4 regions of the Bradyrhizobium sp. SOJA106 genome follow, and region 1 is predicted to be linked to each of the others. Evidence: predicted binding sites of a transcription regulator. Region 1 holds the regulator's gene; each other region holds the start of a gene.
What was found. The regulator PhoB, encoded in region 1, activates phosphate uptake and scavenging genes when phosphate is short. The targets are predictions, from matches to a motif close to TGTCATNNANCTGTCAT.
Positions count from the first base shown of each region.

Region 1 (3,983 bases):
TGCTGCTGCGTCTCGAAAAGAAGGCGGGGAAGTAACATGAACCCGATTTACGCACGCCGCCGCCGCATGGACATCGTCATCCGTGCGCTCTGCCTTGCCGCCGCCGCCTTCGGCGTCACCTGGCTCGCGCTGATCCTGCTGACGCTGCTCTACAACGGCCTGACCGGGCTCAACCTCCAGGTCTTCACCGAAAACACCCCGCCGCCCGGCTCGACCGAGGGCGGCCTCCTCAACGCCATCGTCGGCTCGCTGATCATGACCGCGCTCGGCGTCGGCATCGGCGCGCCGCTCGGCCTGTTCGCGGGCACCTATCTCGCCGAGTACGGCCGCAACGACAAGCTGACCTCGGTGATCCGTTTCATCAACGACATCCTGCTGTCGGCGCCCTCGATCATCATCGGCCTGTTCATCTACGGCGCGGTCGTGGTGCCGATGCGCGGCTTCTCGGCCATCGCCGGCTGCCTCGCGCTCGCCGTGATCGTCATTCCGGTGGTGCTGCGCACGACCGAGGACATGCTGCTGCTGGTGCCGAACGCATTGCGCGAGGCTGCCTCCGCGCTCGGTCTGCCGCGCTCGCTGGTGATCAAGCGCATCGCCTATCGCGCGGCGCGCTCGGGCCTCATCACCGGCGTGATGCTGGCCACCGCCCGCGTCGCCGGCGAGACCGCGCCGCTGCTCTTCACCGCGCTGTCGAACCAGTTCTTCAGCCTGAGCCTGAACAAGACGATGGCCAACCTGCCGGTGACCATCAACAACTTCGTGCAGAGCCCCTATGCCTACTGGAAGCAGCTCGCCTGGAGCGGCGCCCTGCTGATCACGTTGACCGTGCTTGCCCTGAACATTGGCGCGCGCATCCTGAGCGCCGAGAGGACCGCAAAATGAGCGATATGTCAGTTACCGTCAGTACGCCCGTTCAGCACGGCTCGCAGCCGCTGCCCGAGGCCCCGGCCAAGGTGACGGTGCGCAACCTCAACTTCTATTACGGCGAGCACCACGCGCTGAAGAACATCAACCTGACGCTCGGCACCAATCGCGTCACGGCGTTCATCGGCCCGTCGGGCTGCGGCAAGTCGACCCTACTGCGCATCTTCAACCGGATGTACGACCTCTACCCGGGCCAGCGCGCCACCGGCCAGCTGATGCTCGACCAGACCAACATCCTCGACCCCAAGCTGGACCTCAACCTGCTGCGCGCCCGCGTCGGCATGGTGTTCCAGAAGCCGACGCCGTTCCCGATGACGATCTACGAGAACATCGCGTTTGGCATCCGTCTCTATGAGAAGATCTCGAAGTCCGAGATGGACGACCGCGTCGAGAAGGCGCTGCGCGGCGGCGCGCTGTGGAACGAGGTCAAGGACAAGCTCAATGCGTCCGGCCTCTCGCTCTCCGGCGGCCAGCAGCAGCGCCTCTGCATCGCCCGCACCGTCGCGGTGCGGCCCGAGGTGATCCTGTTCGACGAGCCCTGCTCGGCGCTCGACCCGATCTCGACCGCCAAGGTCGAAGAGCTGATCCAGGAGCTGTCCGAGAACTACACGATCGCGATCGTCACCCACAACATGCAGCAGGCGGCCCGCGTCTCCGACAAGACCGCCTTCATGTATCTCGGCGAGTTGATCGAGTTCGACGATACCAGCAAGATATTCACTTCGCCGAGCGATCGGCGCACGCAGGATTACATCACCGGCCGGTTCGGCTGAGGAGACGGGATATGGGTTCTGAACATACCGCAAAGGCCTTCGACACCGACCTCCAGGAGCTCACCCGCCTGGTCGCCGAGATGGGCGGCCTCGCCGAGCGCATGATCGTCGATTCCGTCGACGCGCTGATCCGTCGCGACGTCGTGCTCGGCCAGCGCGTGGTCGCGACCGACGCCGAGATCGACGCGCTCCAGAAGAAGATCGAGGAGCGCGCCGTGCTCACCATCGCCCGCCGCCAGCCGATGGCGGTGGACCTGCGCGAGATCGTCGGCGCCATGCGCGTCGCCACCGATCTCGAGCGCATCGGCGATCTCGCCAAGAACATGGGCAAGCGCGTCGCGGCGCTGGAGACGGACTTTCATCCGCTGAAGCTGTTCCGCGGCCTCGAGCACATGACCGACCTCGTGCAGCAGCAGGTCAAGTCGGTGCTGGACGCCTATGCCGCGCACGACCTGCCGGCGGCGATGGCGGTGTGGAAGGGCGACGAGGAAGTCGACGCCATCTGCACCTCTCTGTTCCGCGAGCTTCTCACCTATATGATGGAGGATCCGCGCAACATCTCGTTCTGCATTCACCTGATGTTCTGCGCCAAGAACATCGAGCGCATCGGTGACCATGCCACCAACATCGCCGAGACCGTGTTCTACATGATCGAGGGCCAGGCGATCACCGACAAGCGGCCGAAGGGTGACATGACGACCTTTGCCACGACGATCCCGAATAGCTGAAGAGTCAAGGAGCGACGACACCATGGGCGCGCGCATTATGGTGGTTGAAGACGAGGAAGCTCTCACCGAGCTGCTTCGCTACAACCTCGAAGGCGATGGCTATGACGTCGAGACGGTGATGCGCGGTGACGACGCCGACACCCGTCTCAAGGAGCACATCCCCGACCTGATCGTGCTCGACTGGATGCTGCCGGGCCTCTCCGGCATCGAGCTGTGCCGACGGCTGCGCACCCGCCCGGAGACCAAGCAGCTTCCGATCATCATGCTGACCGCGCGCGGCGAGGAGAGCGAGCGGGTGCGGGGTCTTGCGACCGGCGCCGACGATTACATCGTCAAGCCGTTCTCCGTGCCGGAGCTGCTGGCGCGCGTGAAGGGCCTCTTGCGGCGCGCAAGCCCGGAGCGGCTCGCAACCGTGCTCGCCTATGGCGACATCGAGCTCGACCGCGACAAGCGTCGCGTCGCGCGCTCGGGCCGGCCGATCGATCTCGGTCCGACCGAATATCGCCTGCTGGAGTTCTTCCTGGAGCATCCCGGCCGCGTGTTCTCGCGCGAGCAGCTGCTCGACAGCGTCTGGGGCCGCGACATCTACATCGACGAACGCACCGTCGACGTGCATATCGGCCGTCTGCGCAAGCTGCTCAATCTCGGCCGCGAGCAGGACCCGATCCGCACCGTCCGCGGCGCCGGCTACGCGCTGGACGATCGCTTCGCGAAAGCGGAGCAGACGTAAGAACGGCTGCAAGCGAGCAAAGTAAAAGCGTGCCGAGCGGCGCGCTTTTTTGCTTCGGATCGTCCCGGCCGCGTGCCGGGACGATGTCGTTGAAGCAGTGCTCAGCGCGTGCCCGGCTTCGCGGGCGCGCGGCGGCGATCCGCCGCCGGCTGGTAAGCGACGCGCGAGTGCTGCGCGCAATAGGGCAGGCCGGAGAGCGCCTTGCCGCCGCAGAAGAAGAAATCCGGGCTCGATGGATCGCCGACCGGCCAGTGGCAGGTCGCCTCGTTCAGCTCCAGGAGCGACAGCCGCTGGCTCATCGGCACCACGTTGTCGTAGGTGACCGGCTCGGCCTCCACCTCGACCTCGAAGGCCTGCGCCAGCGCGGTGTTGCCGCGCGAGATCGGGCGGCTCACGCGCATCATGTGCTGCGCGGGACGCGCCTTGCGCGGCCGGGGCGCGGCCGACGAGGGGCTCTTGGCGCGGCCGGACAGGCCGAGCCTGTGCACTTTGCCGATCACGGCATTGCGGGTCACATTGCCGAGCTCGGCCGCGATCTGGCTGGCCGAAAGTCCGGCCTCCCAGAGCTTCTTCAGCTGCTCGACGCGATCATCGGACCAGGTCAAAACCGTCATTGCACCCTTTCCCTCGCTGCCGGCCAGCCATCCTGGGGCCTCACAGCGAATGCCTAAGCCTTGAAAAACCCGTGCCGCCAGAATCCCTTAAGGCTCGCCGGGCACACAAGGTGCGCCCGAACGTTTACGCCGGTACATGAGGACTCTTGGGATCAGAACTGCTGCACGAGATGTCGTATCTGACAGTCCAAACGCTACAATATGGCGTGACTCG
Region 1 is NZ_CM182549.1:8,025,077-8,029,059, reverse strand. It holds gene pstC (phosphate ABC transporter permease subunit PstC) at 1-35, shown strand, start outside; gene pstA (phosphate ABC transporter permease PstA) at 37-882, shown strand; gene pstB (phosphate ABC transporter ATP-binding protein PstB) at 879-1,697, shown strand; gene phoU (phosphate signaling complex protein PhoU) at 1,709-2,425, shown strand; gene phoB (phosphate regulon transcriptional regulator PhoB) at 2,448-3,155, shown strand; gene AC5V87_RS37925 (GcrA family cell cycle regulator) at 3,257-3,769, opposite strand.

Region 2 (3,983 bases), 3.2 Mb from region 1:
GTCGTGAACACACGGCGGATCGCGCAAACAGCAACATCGGGAGTGAGCAATGAACAAGGTGGAATTCCTCGGCATCACCCAAAGCCCCTTCGCCGAACGCTACGACAATTTCATCGGCGGCAAGTTCACGGCGCCCATCTCGGGCAAGTATTTCGACAATGCCTCGCCCGTGAACGGTCAGATCGTCTGCAAGATCGCGCGCTCCGACGCGCAGGACGTCGAGGCCGCCCTCGATGCGGCGCACGCCGCCAAGACCGCCTGGGCACGCACCAGCGTCGCCGAGCGCGCCGCGATCCTGAACAAGATCGCCGACCGCATGGAGGAGAATCTCGAGCGCCTCGCGATCGCCGAGACCTGGGACAATGGCAAGCCGATCCGCGAGACCCGCGCCGCCGATCTGCCGCTGGCCATCGACCACTTCCGCTATTTCGCCGGCGTCGTCCGCGCGCAGGAGGGCTCGATCGGCGAGATCGACCATGACACCATTGCCTATCATTTCCACGAGCCGCTCGGCGTCGTCGGCCAGATCATCCCCTGGAACTTCCCGCTGCTGATGGCGTGCTGGAAGCTCGCGCCAGCGCTGGCCGCCGGCAATTGCGTCGTGCTCAAGCCCGCCGAGCAGACGCCGGCCTCGATTATGGTCTGGGCTGAGATCATCGGCGACCTGCTGCCACCCGGCGTGCTCAACATCGTCAACGGATTTGGCCTCGAGGCCGGCAAGCCGCTGGCCTCGAGCCCGCGCATCGCCAAGATCGCCTTCACCGGCGAGACCACGACGGGCCGGCTGATCATGCAATATGCCAGCCAGAACCTGATCCCGGTGACGCTGGAGCTCGGCGGCAAATCGCCGAACATCTTCTTCAAGGACGTTACCGCCGAGGACGATGATTTCTTCGACAAGGCGATCGAAGGCTTCGTCATGTTCGCGCTGAACCAGGGCGAGGTCTGCACCTGTCCGAGCCGGGCGCTGGTCCATGCCGACATCTATGACCGCTTCATGGAGCGGGCGCTCAAGCGCGTCGCTGCGATCAAGCAGGGCGACCCGCGCGCCGCCGACACTATGATCGGCGCGCAGGCCTCCAGCGAGCAGCTCGCAAAGATCCTCTCCTATATCGACATCGGCAAGCAGGAGGGCGCCAGGGTGCTCGCGGGCGGCGGACGCGCCGAGCTCGCGGGCGATCTCGCCGGCGGCTTCTACGTCCAGCCGACGGTGTTCGAAGGCAACAACAAGATGCGCATCTTCCAGGAGGAGATCTTCGGCCCCGTGGTCTCGGTTACGACCTTCAAGACCGATGACGAGGCACTCGCGATCGCCAACGACACGCTCTATGGCCTAGGGGCCGGCGTATGGAGCCGCGACGCCAACCGCTGCTACCGCTTCGGAAGGGCGATCCAGGCCGGCCGGGTCTGGACCAATTGCTACCATGCCTATCCCGCCCATGCGGCGTTCGGCGGCTACAAGCAGTCCGGCGTCGGTCGCGAGACCCACAAGATGATGCTCGATCACTATCAGCAGACCAAGAACCTCCTGGTCAGCTACAGCCCGAAAAAGCTCGGCTTCTTCTGATCGGCAAATTCCGATCGCAAGCCACAGGCGGCGTCATAGCGGCGCCGCCTGCGCATGTCTATCATTGTTCAGCCGCCGTCATCCGCCTGTCAGAGTCTTGGGACAAGACGACAGGCTCGCTCTTGTGGCGTCTTGACGCGATGCTGAGCAAAGATGGAGGCGTGTCATGCAGGATGATCGTTCACGTCGAACGGTCGGTATTGGAGCGTTGCTGGTCGGCGCGGCGCTCCTTCCTCTGTCGATGGCCTTCGCACAGACCAGCCCGGCTCCGGCCGGCGCCAAGCAGGTCCCGACCCTCGACGGCAGGCCGCCGCTGATCCTCGGCCATCGCGGACTGCCCGGCCTTGTGGCCGAAGAAACCGAGCCATCGTACGAGCTTGCCGCGGCGCTCGGCACCGACGCACTCGAAGAGGATCTGCATTTGACCAAGGATTGCGTCCTGGTCGTGCGCCATAATCCCTGGCTCAGCGACAATACCAATGTGGCCGAGGTCGCCAAGACCAACGCGACTGTCGCAGCCCGCAAGCGCACGGTCCCCGGCGTGCGCGTCAAGGCGCCGGCGTCCCCAGGGGCGCCCGCCGACTACCTGACCGATCTCACGGACCCCGCCGATCCGAAATCGGTGCTGAAGTCATTGATCGTCGACGGCGAGGACCACACCAATGACTGGTCGATTACCGACTTCACCTTGGCCGAGCTGAAGGAATGGATCGCCGGCACGACCTATGATGCGGCCAACGAGCGGCCCAAAGTCTTCAACGGCAAATTCCCGGTCATCAGCTTCCAGGAGGTCATCGACATCGCCAAGGCCAGGAGCAAGGCGACGGGGCGTCCCATCCTGGTCTATCCCGAGACCAAGAATCCGACCTGGAACAATGCCCAGGCCATCGCCAATGGCTGCGGCGCGCCCGGTAGCCGTCCGCTCGAAGATGCCCTGATCAAGATCATCAAGGACAATGGCCTCAACACCAAGGACGCGCCCATCCTGGTCCAGAGCTTCGAGCCCGGCAGCCTGAAATATATGCGCAGCCATGGTCTCGAGGCCCGGCAGGTTCAGCTCATCGACGGCAACGGGATCGAGTTCAGGACCGGCAAGGTGCTGCTCAACAACATCACGAGCTCGCGTCCGTTCGACTGGACGGTTGCGGGTGATGCGCGCCTCTACGATGCGATGCTGACCCCAGAGGGCCTCGCAGAGATCAAGACCTATGCCGACGGCATCGGGCCGTGGAAGGCCTATATCGTTCCGCTCAAGATCGCCCCGTGGAAGGACAGCAACGCCGACGGCACGCCCTATAAGGGATCGACGCCGGAGGCATCGACGCAGGAGCCGACCAGCCTCGTTGCCGACGCGCACAAGCTTGGACTGTTCGTGCACGTCTTCACGTTCCGGAACGAGAAGAAATATCTCGCCGCCGATTATCACGGCGATCCCGGTCTCGAATATCTCAAATTTTTCCGTCTCGGCGTCGATGGGGTTTTCACCGACTTCACGCATACCGGCGTTGCCGCTCGCGCAGCCTATCTGCGCGAGCTCGGCTGGTAAGGCCGCCGGTACGAATCGGACACGCGCTGAGGGTCTCAGCCCGCAAGATGCAGGTGTCCGATATCCTTGCTGCGTCTGCCGGCACTGGCTTCGTTGGCGGGAAGCTAATGTTGCCCGATTGGCGCCAAAGGTTTTGCAAAGTTTCGGCCACGCTGCAGTGCGGCATAATGAAAATCGTGCCATGCCGCCGCGGTGCTTTCCAACCGCGTTTGACTTGGGTTAGAGAGGGCTGAAGTTTTCTCTGACCCGGAATTCCCATGGCCGCACCCAAGAAAGCCGCCGCGAGCGCTGCGCAGCACAAGACCGACGGCGGTTCGCCCCCGGAATTCACCAGGGAACAGGAGCTCAAGGCGCTCCGCGACATGCTCCTGATCCGGCGGTTCGAGGAGAAGGCCGGTCAGCTCTACGGCATGGGTGCGATCGGCGGCTTCTGCCATCTCTATATCGGCCAGGAGGCCGTGGTGGTCGGGATGCAGATGGCCCTGAAAGAGGGCGATCAGGTCATCACCGGCTATCGTGATCACGGCCACATGCTCGCCACCGGCATGGACGCCAACGGCGTCATGGCCGAGCTCACGGGTCGCCGCGGCGGCTATTCCAAGGGCAAGGGCGGCTCCATGCACATGTTCAGCAAGGAGAAGCACTTCTACGGCGGTCACGGCATCGTCGGCGCCCAGGTCTCGCTCGGCACCGGCCTCGCCTTCGCTAATCATTATCGCGGCAACGACAGCGTCAGCGTCACCTATTTCGGCGACGGCGCGGCCAACCAGGGCCAGGTCTACGAGAGCTTCAACATGGCGGAGCTGTGGAAGCTGCCGGTGATCTACGTCATCGAGAACAACCGCTACGCCATGGGTACCGCGGTCTCGC
Region 2 is NZ_CM182549.1:4,780,926-4,784,908, reverse strand. It holds gene adh (aldehyde dehydrogenase) at 50-1,567, shown strand; gene AC5V87_RS22120 (glycerophosphodiester phosphodiesterase family protein) at 1,734-3,113, shown strand; gene pdhA (pyruvate dehydrogenase (acetyl-transferring) E1 component subunit alpha) at 3,371-3,983, shown strand, end outside.
Region 2: a site for PhoB is predicted at 1,644-1,660, ahead of AC5V87_RS22120 (glycerophosphodiester phosphodiesterase family protein). Genes of this name have one in related genera too.

Region 3 (3,983 bases), 160 kb from region 1:
GGACAGTGCGTTGTCTCTGCCTGCAGCAAAATAGATCGCGTAGCGAGGGAAACCTGTCATTGCCCGAACATAACCGGTTTATGCCGCAACGACAGCCCCGCGCGGCGTCGCCGCCGCTGCGAGCAGCCGTGTCGCATCGGTGAGATGCACGAGCTTGCCGCCAGAGATCACCGCGATCAGCCGCGGCCGCAGCGGCACGGTGTCGTCGACGAGGATGATGTCGGCGCGGCGGCCTTCTGCAAGCACGCCGCGATCGGTGAGGCCGGTTGCACGCGCAGGTCCCGCCGAAACGAGGCTCCAGGCCTCGGTCAACGGCAACACGCCATCGGCGGCGAGACGGAACGCAGCGAGCAGCTGCGCGGGATAGTAATAGTCCGACGCCAGCACCGAGCAGAGCCCCTTGGCGATCATGTCGGACGCCTTGGTCCAGCCGGTGTGGCTGCCGCCGCGCACGACGTTCGGCGCGCCGTAGACGATGGCATCGCCGTGGCTTGCCGCGGCGCGCGCGGTCTCCTCGTTGATCGGAAACTCCGCGATGTCAGCGCCCAGCTCGCGAAACTCCTGGCGCATCGCCGGCGTTGCGTCGTCATGCGAGAGCATCCGCACTTCGGCGGCACGGGCCGCGGCGGCCAGCCGCGAGACGGAAGCCGGCACCTCAGCCTTGCGTGACATCACGTGTCCGACCAGACGGTCGAACGCCTCGCTCGACAGGCCAGTCCGCTCGACCATGCGGTTGCGCTTGCGCGGATTGGAGATGTCGGCAACGACGCCGTCCATGTGATCGTTGAAGGCGAACAGGTCGATGCGGCCCTCGGCGAGCCACTGGGTCATCTCGGCCTCGGCGTCGAGATTGTAGGTCTCGTGCCTGAGGTGGAAGCGGGTGTCGGCGGCGAATTGCGGACGCTGGCGCTCGATCGCCTCCATCAGGCCGCGGGCATTGTCGGCGCTGCGAAGGCCCGGCTCCCACGAGCAGGTGGTGGCGTGGAACACCGTGGTAATGCCGTTGCTGATCGCCTGGCGATCGCTGTCGGCGAGCGCGACGTCGATCGGGAAGTCGACGCCGGCGCGCGGCATCATCTGCCGCTCGAAGGCATCGCCATGCAGGTCGACGATGCCGGGCAGCACCAGGAGATCGCGCGCATCGATCGAAAGCCGCGCCCGGCCGCGCGAGGCATCGACCTCGGCGATATCAGTTCCAGACACGAGAAGGGACGTCTCGACGAGCTCGGTGCCGATCAGGGCCCGGCCGCCCTCAAGGAAGATGTCTGTCACGCGACCGCGCTTCGTTTGCTGGTTGTGGAATTCGACCGTGCTTCGTATGTCGCGAGGAAATCTTCAATCCCGAGTTTGCGGAAATTGGGCAGCGCCTCACGCAATTTGTCGTGATCCCAATCCCACCACGCCAGCTTTGCGAGCCGTCCGGCGATTTCTTCCGAGAATCGCCGCCGCACGATGCGCGCAGGATTGCCGGCGACGATGGTGTAGGCCGGCACGTCCTTGCTGACAATAGCGCCGGCCGCGATCACCGCGCCGGTGCCGATGTTGCGCCCTGGCAGCACGATGGCGCCATGGCCGATCCAGACGTCATGGCCGATATGGACGTGATGCTGGCGCCGCCAGTCGAAGAACTCGATGTCGTCGCTCTCGCCTTCGAAATAGGCGCTGGAACGATAGGTGAAGTGCGCTTGCGCGGCGCGATGCATCGGATGATTGCCCGGATTGATCCGCGTCATCGCCGCGATCGAGCAGAACTTCCCGATCGTCGTGTAGGTGATCTGGGCGTCGTTCACGACATAGGAGTAATCGCCAATCGCCACTTCATGCAGGATGGTGCGCGCACCGACCTCTGTATAGGCGCCGAGCCTGGTTTCATGCAGCTTTGCGGACGGATCGATGGTCGGTTGAACCGAAAGCTTCTGACCGGCCATGTTACGTCCGTAATGCGAGGGCGGGCACTCCTCTTCGAGCGGCTTGATGACGATGTCATGACGAAGCGATGACAGGGGACGAGCTGTGTAGGATCGCCGCACCGCACTGCGCGTGTCACACAAGTGTCAAGCGCCGGCGTTAGCGGTGGGCTCCAGCTACTCTGGAGCCCTGCATGCTGGTGGTTGAAGGCCTGACGTGCCGCTTCGGCGCAAAAGCCGCGGTGGACGACGCTTCGTTTCAAATTTCCCCCGGCGGCTTCGTCGGCGTGATCGGGCGCTCCGGCGCCGGCAAATCGACCCTGCTGCGGACCATCAACCGTCTCGTCACGCCGACGCAGGGCCGCATCCTGTTCGACGGTCTGGACGTTTCCGCGTTGCGCGGCAAGGAGCTGCGGCAGTGGCGGGCGCGTTCGGCCATGATCTTCCAGCAGTTCAACCTGGTCGGCCGGCTCGATGTGCTGACCAATGTCTTGATGGGGCGCCTCGCCACCATTCCGGCCTGGCGCTCGCTCTCGCAGATCTGGCCCGAGCAGGACAAGGCGCTGGCGATGTCCGCGCTCGAGCAGTTCGACATTGCCTCGCTCGCCGCCCAGCGCGCCGACCAGCTCTCCGGCGGTCAGCAGCAGCGCGTCGCCATCGCCCGCGCCCTGGTGCAGCAGCCCGACATCATCCTCGCCGACGAGCCGATCGCCTCGCTCGACCCGCGCAACACCAAGATCGTGATGGATGCGCTTTTGCGCATCAACAAGCACTTCGGCATCACCGTGCTCTGCAACCTGCATTCGCTCGATCTGGCGCGCACCTACTGCGATCGCCTGATCGGCATGGCAGCGGGCCGCGTGGTGTTCGATGGCGCGCCGTCGGCGCTGACCGACCACGTTGCGCGCGAGCTCTACGATCTCGAAGCCGCCGACGTCATGGGCGGCACCCCTGTCCCTGCGCCCGAGGGCGTTCCGGCGCTTGGAACTGCCGCGGCCGCCTGAGCCGCGCCACCTGTTGAGTTTGCCAGTTTCGCGTCAACCGATTCCAACGATCAAGAGGGTATCATGATCACTCGCAGATTAGTTCTTGCCGGCGCTGCCGCGCTCGCTTTCGCCTCGTCGGCCTCCGCCGAAGACTGGAAAGCCAAATATCCCGAGCTGACCTTTGCGGTCGTTCCGGCGGAGAACGCCTCCGGCGTCACCGAGCGCTGGACCCCGTTCGTGGAATATCTCTCGAAGCAGCTCGGCGTGAAGGTCACGCTGCGCATCGCCAACGACTACGCGGCCGTGATCGAAGGCCAGCGCGCCGGCAACATCCATATCGCGAGCTACGGCTCGGCCTCGTTCGCCCGCGCTCGCCTCACCGGCGTCAAGACCGACGCCTTCGCCAACGACATCAACGCCGACGGCTCGACCGGCTACTACTCGGTGTTCTTCGTCAAGGCGAGCAGCCCCTACAAGAAGGTCGACGACCTCAAGGGCAGGAATCTCGGCCTCGTCGACCCGAACTCGACTTCCGGCAACAACGTGCCGCGTTTCGAGCTCGACAAGATGGGTATCGCAGACGCCGACAGCTATTTCAGCAAGGTCGTCTTCACCGGCAGCCATGAGAATGCCATGCTGGCGCTGGCGCAGGGCACGGTCGACGTCGCCGCCAATCAGTGGACCAGCGACGACGACTCCACGCTGGCGCAGATGCTGACCAAGGGCATGCTGAAGAACGCCGACGGCTCGGCGATGAAGAAGGATGATTTCCGCATCATCCACAAGTCGGCGCCGATCATCAACGGCCCCTATGCCTACAACTCGGACCTGCCGGAAGATGCCAAGGCCGCGATCGCCAAGGCGTTCTTCGACGCGCCGGCCAAGGACAAGGCCGCGTTCGAGCGCCTGTCGGACGGCCAGAAGAAGGGGTTTCATCCCGCCACCACCAAGGACTGGGATGGCACGATCGAGCTGATCAAGTTCGTCGATGCGCTGCGTAAGAAGAAGGCGTCCTGAGCTTTCGGGACGAGCTACTTGAGCCGGGTCGACGGACCCGGCTCTTTCTTTTTTGACCGATCACCGTTCCTGA
Region 3 is NZ_CM182549.1:7,868,272-7,872,254, reverse strand. It holds gene AC5V87_RS37205 (DUF1045 domain-containing protein) at 1-60, opposite strand, end outside; gene AC5V87_RS37200 (alpha-D-ribose 1-methylphosphonate 5-triphosphate diphosphatase) at 79-1,272, opposite strand; gene AC5V87_RS37195 (LbetaH domain-containing protein) at 1,269-1,928, opposite strand; gene phnC (phosphonate ABC transporter ATP-binding protein) at 2,102-2,911, shown strand; gene phnD (phosphonate ABC transporter substrate-binding protein) at 2,975-3,910, shown strand.
Region 3: a site for PhoB is predicted at 1,986-2,002, ahead of phnC (phosphonate ABC transporter ATP-binding protein). Genes of this name have one in related genera too.

Region 4 (3,983 bases), 160 kb from region 1:
TAGCCCATCGCGAGCAGGAAGCCTTCGTCACCGCGCGCGAGGTTTTGCAGACGCAAATCGCGATCCGCCGGAAAGTTCAGCGGCTCGCGGGTGAGATCGCCGACGCTGGCGCCTTCTTCGGCCTGCGGCGAGGATTCGATCAATCCGTCGCGGCCGAGAATGTCGGTCACCCGCGGCGTTGCCGCGCTCGAGGCTTCGGCCGTCGCGGGCGGCTCCGGCACGAAGCCTTCGGCAAGCGCAGGATCGAGCAGGCGATGCGTATAATCGAAAGTCGGACCTAAGATCTGGCCGCCGGGGATATCCTTGAAGGTCGAGGACACCCGCCGCTGCACGCGCATCGCGCCGGTGTCGACCGGCTCGCTGACACCGAAGCGCGGCAGGGTGGCGCGGAAGGCGCGAACCAGGAAGATCGCCTCGATCAAATCGCCGCGCGCCTGCTTGATCGCGAGCGCCGCGAGTTCGCGGTCATAGAGCGAGCCCTCGCTCATGACGCGGTCGACGGCAAGGCCGAGCTGCTCCGAGATCTGGTCGAGAGTGACCTCCGGAACGCTTTGATCGCCGCGCCTGGCATTGGCGAGCAGGCGATGGGCGTTCTCGATGGCGCGTTCGCCGCCTTTGACTGCGACATACATGCTTCAGCTTCCCTTGTTCGCGACGCGCGTCGTGCGCGGGATCGCAACCACGGCATCATCGGCGACCAGCACCACGTCGATGCCGCGCGGAAACAGCGTCTCGTTGAACTTCAGACGGTCGAATAAATCGGTCGGCTTGATCGAGGCCTGGAGCGTCGCGACGCCGTCGATACCGGGGCCGCGCAGCTCGAAGGCGCGGCCGGAATCGAGGCTCTCGACCTGGATGATCACCGTGGTCGAACGATCCGGATATTCATTGGTGCCGAGCGCGAAGCGCTCCAGCGCCGGCAGCAGGACGCCATCGCCGATCAGCGCGAAGCTCGCAATCGAGTTATCCTGGATCACCGGCGCACCGGTGTGGAACTTCAGCCACTTCGTCACGTCGGAGCTTTCCGCCAACCGCGCATCGAGCCAGAGCGGCGTGTCGTGATCGAACAGCGTGAGCGCGATCGCGGCCGTGCCGCGCATCATCATGCCCGGCGCGCCCGCCATCGGCACGATGCGCTGGACCGAGCCCGGCCGCGCCATCGCATCCATCACCGAGCGAAAGGTCGATTGGGCCGACAACACCTTGTCGGCGAACCCCGGCGGCAATTCCGCAATCGTGGTCATGGTCTCACCCCTCACCGCGCACCATGGTGTAGAAATCAACCTTCGTCGCGGCGGTCTCTTCCGCCACCTGCCTGCGCTCGACCATAAGCTGCTCGCGCAACGGCGCGATTACGTCGCGCTCGACGGCGGCGGCGAAATCGCGCGACTGCATCAGCGCATCGCACAACGCGATCAGCCGCGCCTTGCCGCCGTCGCGTCCGAGCGTGTAGCCGAAGCCGACCTCGCCGCTCGCAAGCCGCACCGCGGCACGCGACACCGTGGCTTCGCCGAGATTGAACGGCGCGCCGTCGCCGCCGACGCGCCCGCGCAGCATCACGAGGCCGTTCTCCGGCGCGCGCAGATCCCGATGATCGGGCAACGCGATAGCGCGGAGGCGGGCGGCGATCTCGCCCGCCTCCGCATGCGCCAGCACGGCCATCGCGGCCTGGCGCTGGGCTTGCTGGTTGTTGTGCTGGGTCACCTGATCCACCGAACTTTTCGACACAACTTGCCGAATCTAAGTTGTCTATGATAATAGACAACTTGATACGGAAGCGCCATGACTGTTTCGTGACAAACGTGTGATTTCTGGAGTAGGCTTTCCGGCGACATGAGTATGCAGGACACCGCCTCCTCAGGCGTCGCGCTGTGGCGCCTCGTCGCCGACGGCATCGAACGCGGCATTGCCGACGGCCGCTTTGCGGCCGGCGACAAATTGCCGGGCGAGATGGAGATCGCCGAAACCTATCGCGTGAACCGCCACACCGTGCGGCGCGCGCTCGCGGCGCTCGCCGAGCGCGGCCTCGTGCGCGCCGAACGCGGCAGCGGCACCTATGTCGAGGCGCAGAAGCTCGCTTATCCCTTGCGCTCGCGCACGCGCTTCTCCGAGATCGTCGGCGCCGAGGGCCGCGAACCGCATGGGCGGCTGATCGAGGCGACAGATGACGTGGCGACGCGCGAGCTGGCGCGGGAACTCGGCCTCAAGGCCGGCGCGCCCCTGGTGAGGATCGAGGCGATCCGGCTTGCCGACCGCACGCCGATCTGCGTCTCCACCACCTGGCTGTCAGCGGAACTGTTCCCCGGCGCCGGCGAGGTGTTCGCCGAGACGCGCTCGATGACGAAGCTGCTCGAGCATTTCGGCGTGCGCGACTATCGCCGCGGCGCGACGCGCATCACCGCGGGTATCGTCGATGCCACCGACGCCGCGCGGCTCGACCTGCCGCTGGGCCGGCCGATCCTGGTGGTGGATGCCACCGACCATGATCTCGGCGGCAAGCCGCTGGTGACCAAGCACTCGCGGTTTGCGGCCGAGCGGGTGGAGTTTCTGGTGGAGTCGTAGCGACTGTCTCCGCAAAACCGGAGCCGTAGGGTGGGCAAAGGCGCGACAGCGCCGTGCCCACCATCTTTGCAAGATTCGCGAGAAGTGGTGGGCACGCTTCGCTTTGCCCACCTACGGCACCTGTGCTTAGGCGACCGCCCTACGCCCGATAATGGCAAACCGAAGCTTGCCCGAGATGAAATCGATCGCGGAGACGGCGACGAGGATCATCAGGATCAGGAACGACACCTTCTGCCATTCCAACACGCGGATCTGCTCGGCGAGCTGGAGGCCGATGCCGCCGGCGCCGACGATGCCGATGATGGTGGCCGAGCGGGTGTTGGATTCGATGAAGTAGAGCACCTGCCCTGCGATCACAGGCAGCACCTGCGGCAACAGACCAAAACGGATCTCGTGCAGCGCGCTGCCGCCGGAGGCACGGATGCCTTCGACCTGCTTCTGGTCGGCGCCTTCGATCGCCTCCGAAAACAGTTTTCCGAACGCGCCGAAATCCGACACGGCGATGGCGAGCACGCCGGCGAACGGGCCGAGTCCGACCACGTTGATCCATACCAGCGCCCAGATCAGCGTATCGACGCCGCGGATCGAATCGAGGAAGCGGCGTACGGGAAAGCGCAGGATCCGCGAGGGGATGACGTTGCGCGCGGCGAACAGGCTGACCGGCAGCGCGAACAATGCGGCGAGCGTGGTGCCGAGCAGCGCGATCGAGAGCGTCTCGCCGAGCGCCTTCAGGTAGGCCGGCAGCGAGGAGCCGGGATCCGGCGGGATCATCATCAGGCTGATCCAGCCGAGCTGGCTGAGGCCGGCGAAGAACCGCGAGGGCGAGAAATCGAGATCGACGAGGCCGTAGATGAGGATCGCGAACGCCGCAACGATCATCGCCGGCATCGCGAGCCGCGTCGATGCCGGCCGGTCGAACATTTCGGGGTAGCGCGCTCGCATCTCGCGCGTATCGACCTCCTGCGGCGTCACGTCCGCGCCTCCTTGCCGAACAGGCGGCCGCGCAGCCAGCCGGTGGTGATGTCGATGATGAAGACGGTGATGATGATGAACAGGAGGATCGCGCTGACGTCGGAGTAGTAGAACTTGCGGATGGCGACCACGAGCTCCTGCCCGATGCCGCCGGCACCGACGAACCCCATCACCGAGGCCTCGCGGACATTGATCTCGAAACGCAGCAGCGCGTAGCTGGCATAGCCGGCCGTGACCTGCGGCAGGATGGCAAAGCGCATGCAGGCGAGCCAGCCCGCGCCGGTCGAGCGGATGCCTTCGACCGGCTTCATGTCGGCATTCTCAACGATCTCGGAAAACAGCTTGCCGAGCGCGCCGGTGGAGTGGATCGCAATCGCGAGCACGCCGGCCATCGGCCCGAGCCCGAAGGCGATCACGAAAACTAGCGCGAACACGATGCCGGGCACAGT
Region 4 is NZ_CM182549.1:7,863,853-7,867,835, forward strand. It holds gene AC5V87_RS37155 (carbon-phosphorus lyase complex subunit) at 1-632, opposite strand, end outside; gene phnH (phosphonate C-P lyase system protein PhnH) at 636-1,244, opposite strand; gene phnG (phosphonate C-P lyase system protein PhnG) at 1,249-1,713, opposite strand; gene phnF (phosphonate metabolism transcriptional regulator PhnF) at 1,834-2,562, shown strand; gene phnE (phosphonate ABC transporter, permease protein PhnE) at 2,689-3,483, opposite strand; gene phnE (phosphonate ABC transporter, permease protein PhnE) at 3,531-3,983, opposite strand, start outside.
Region 4: a site for PhoB is predicted at 1,783-1,799, ahead of phnF (phosphonate metabolism transcriptional regulator PhnF). Genes of this name have one in related genera too.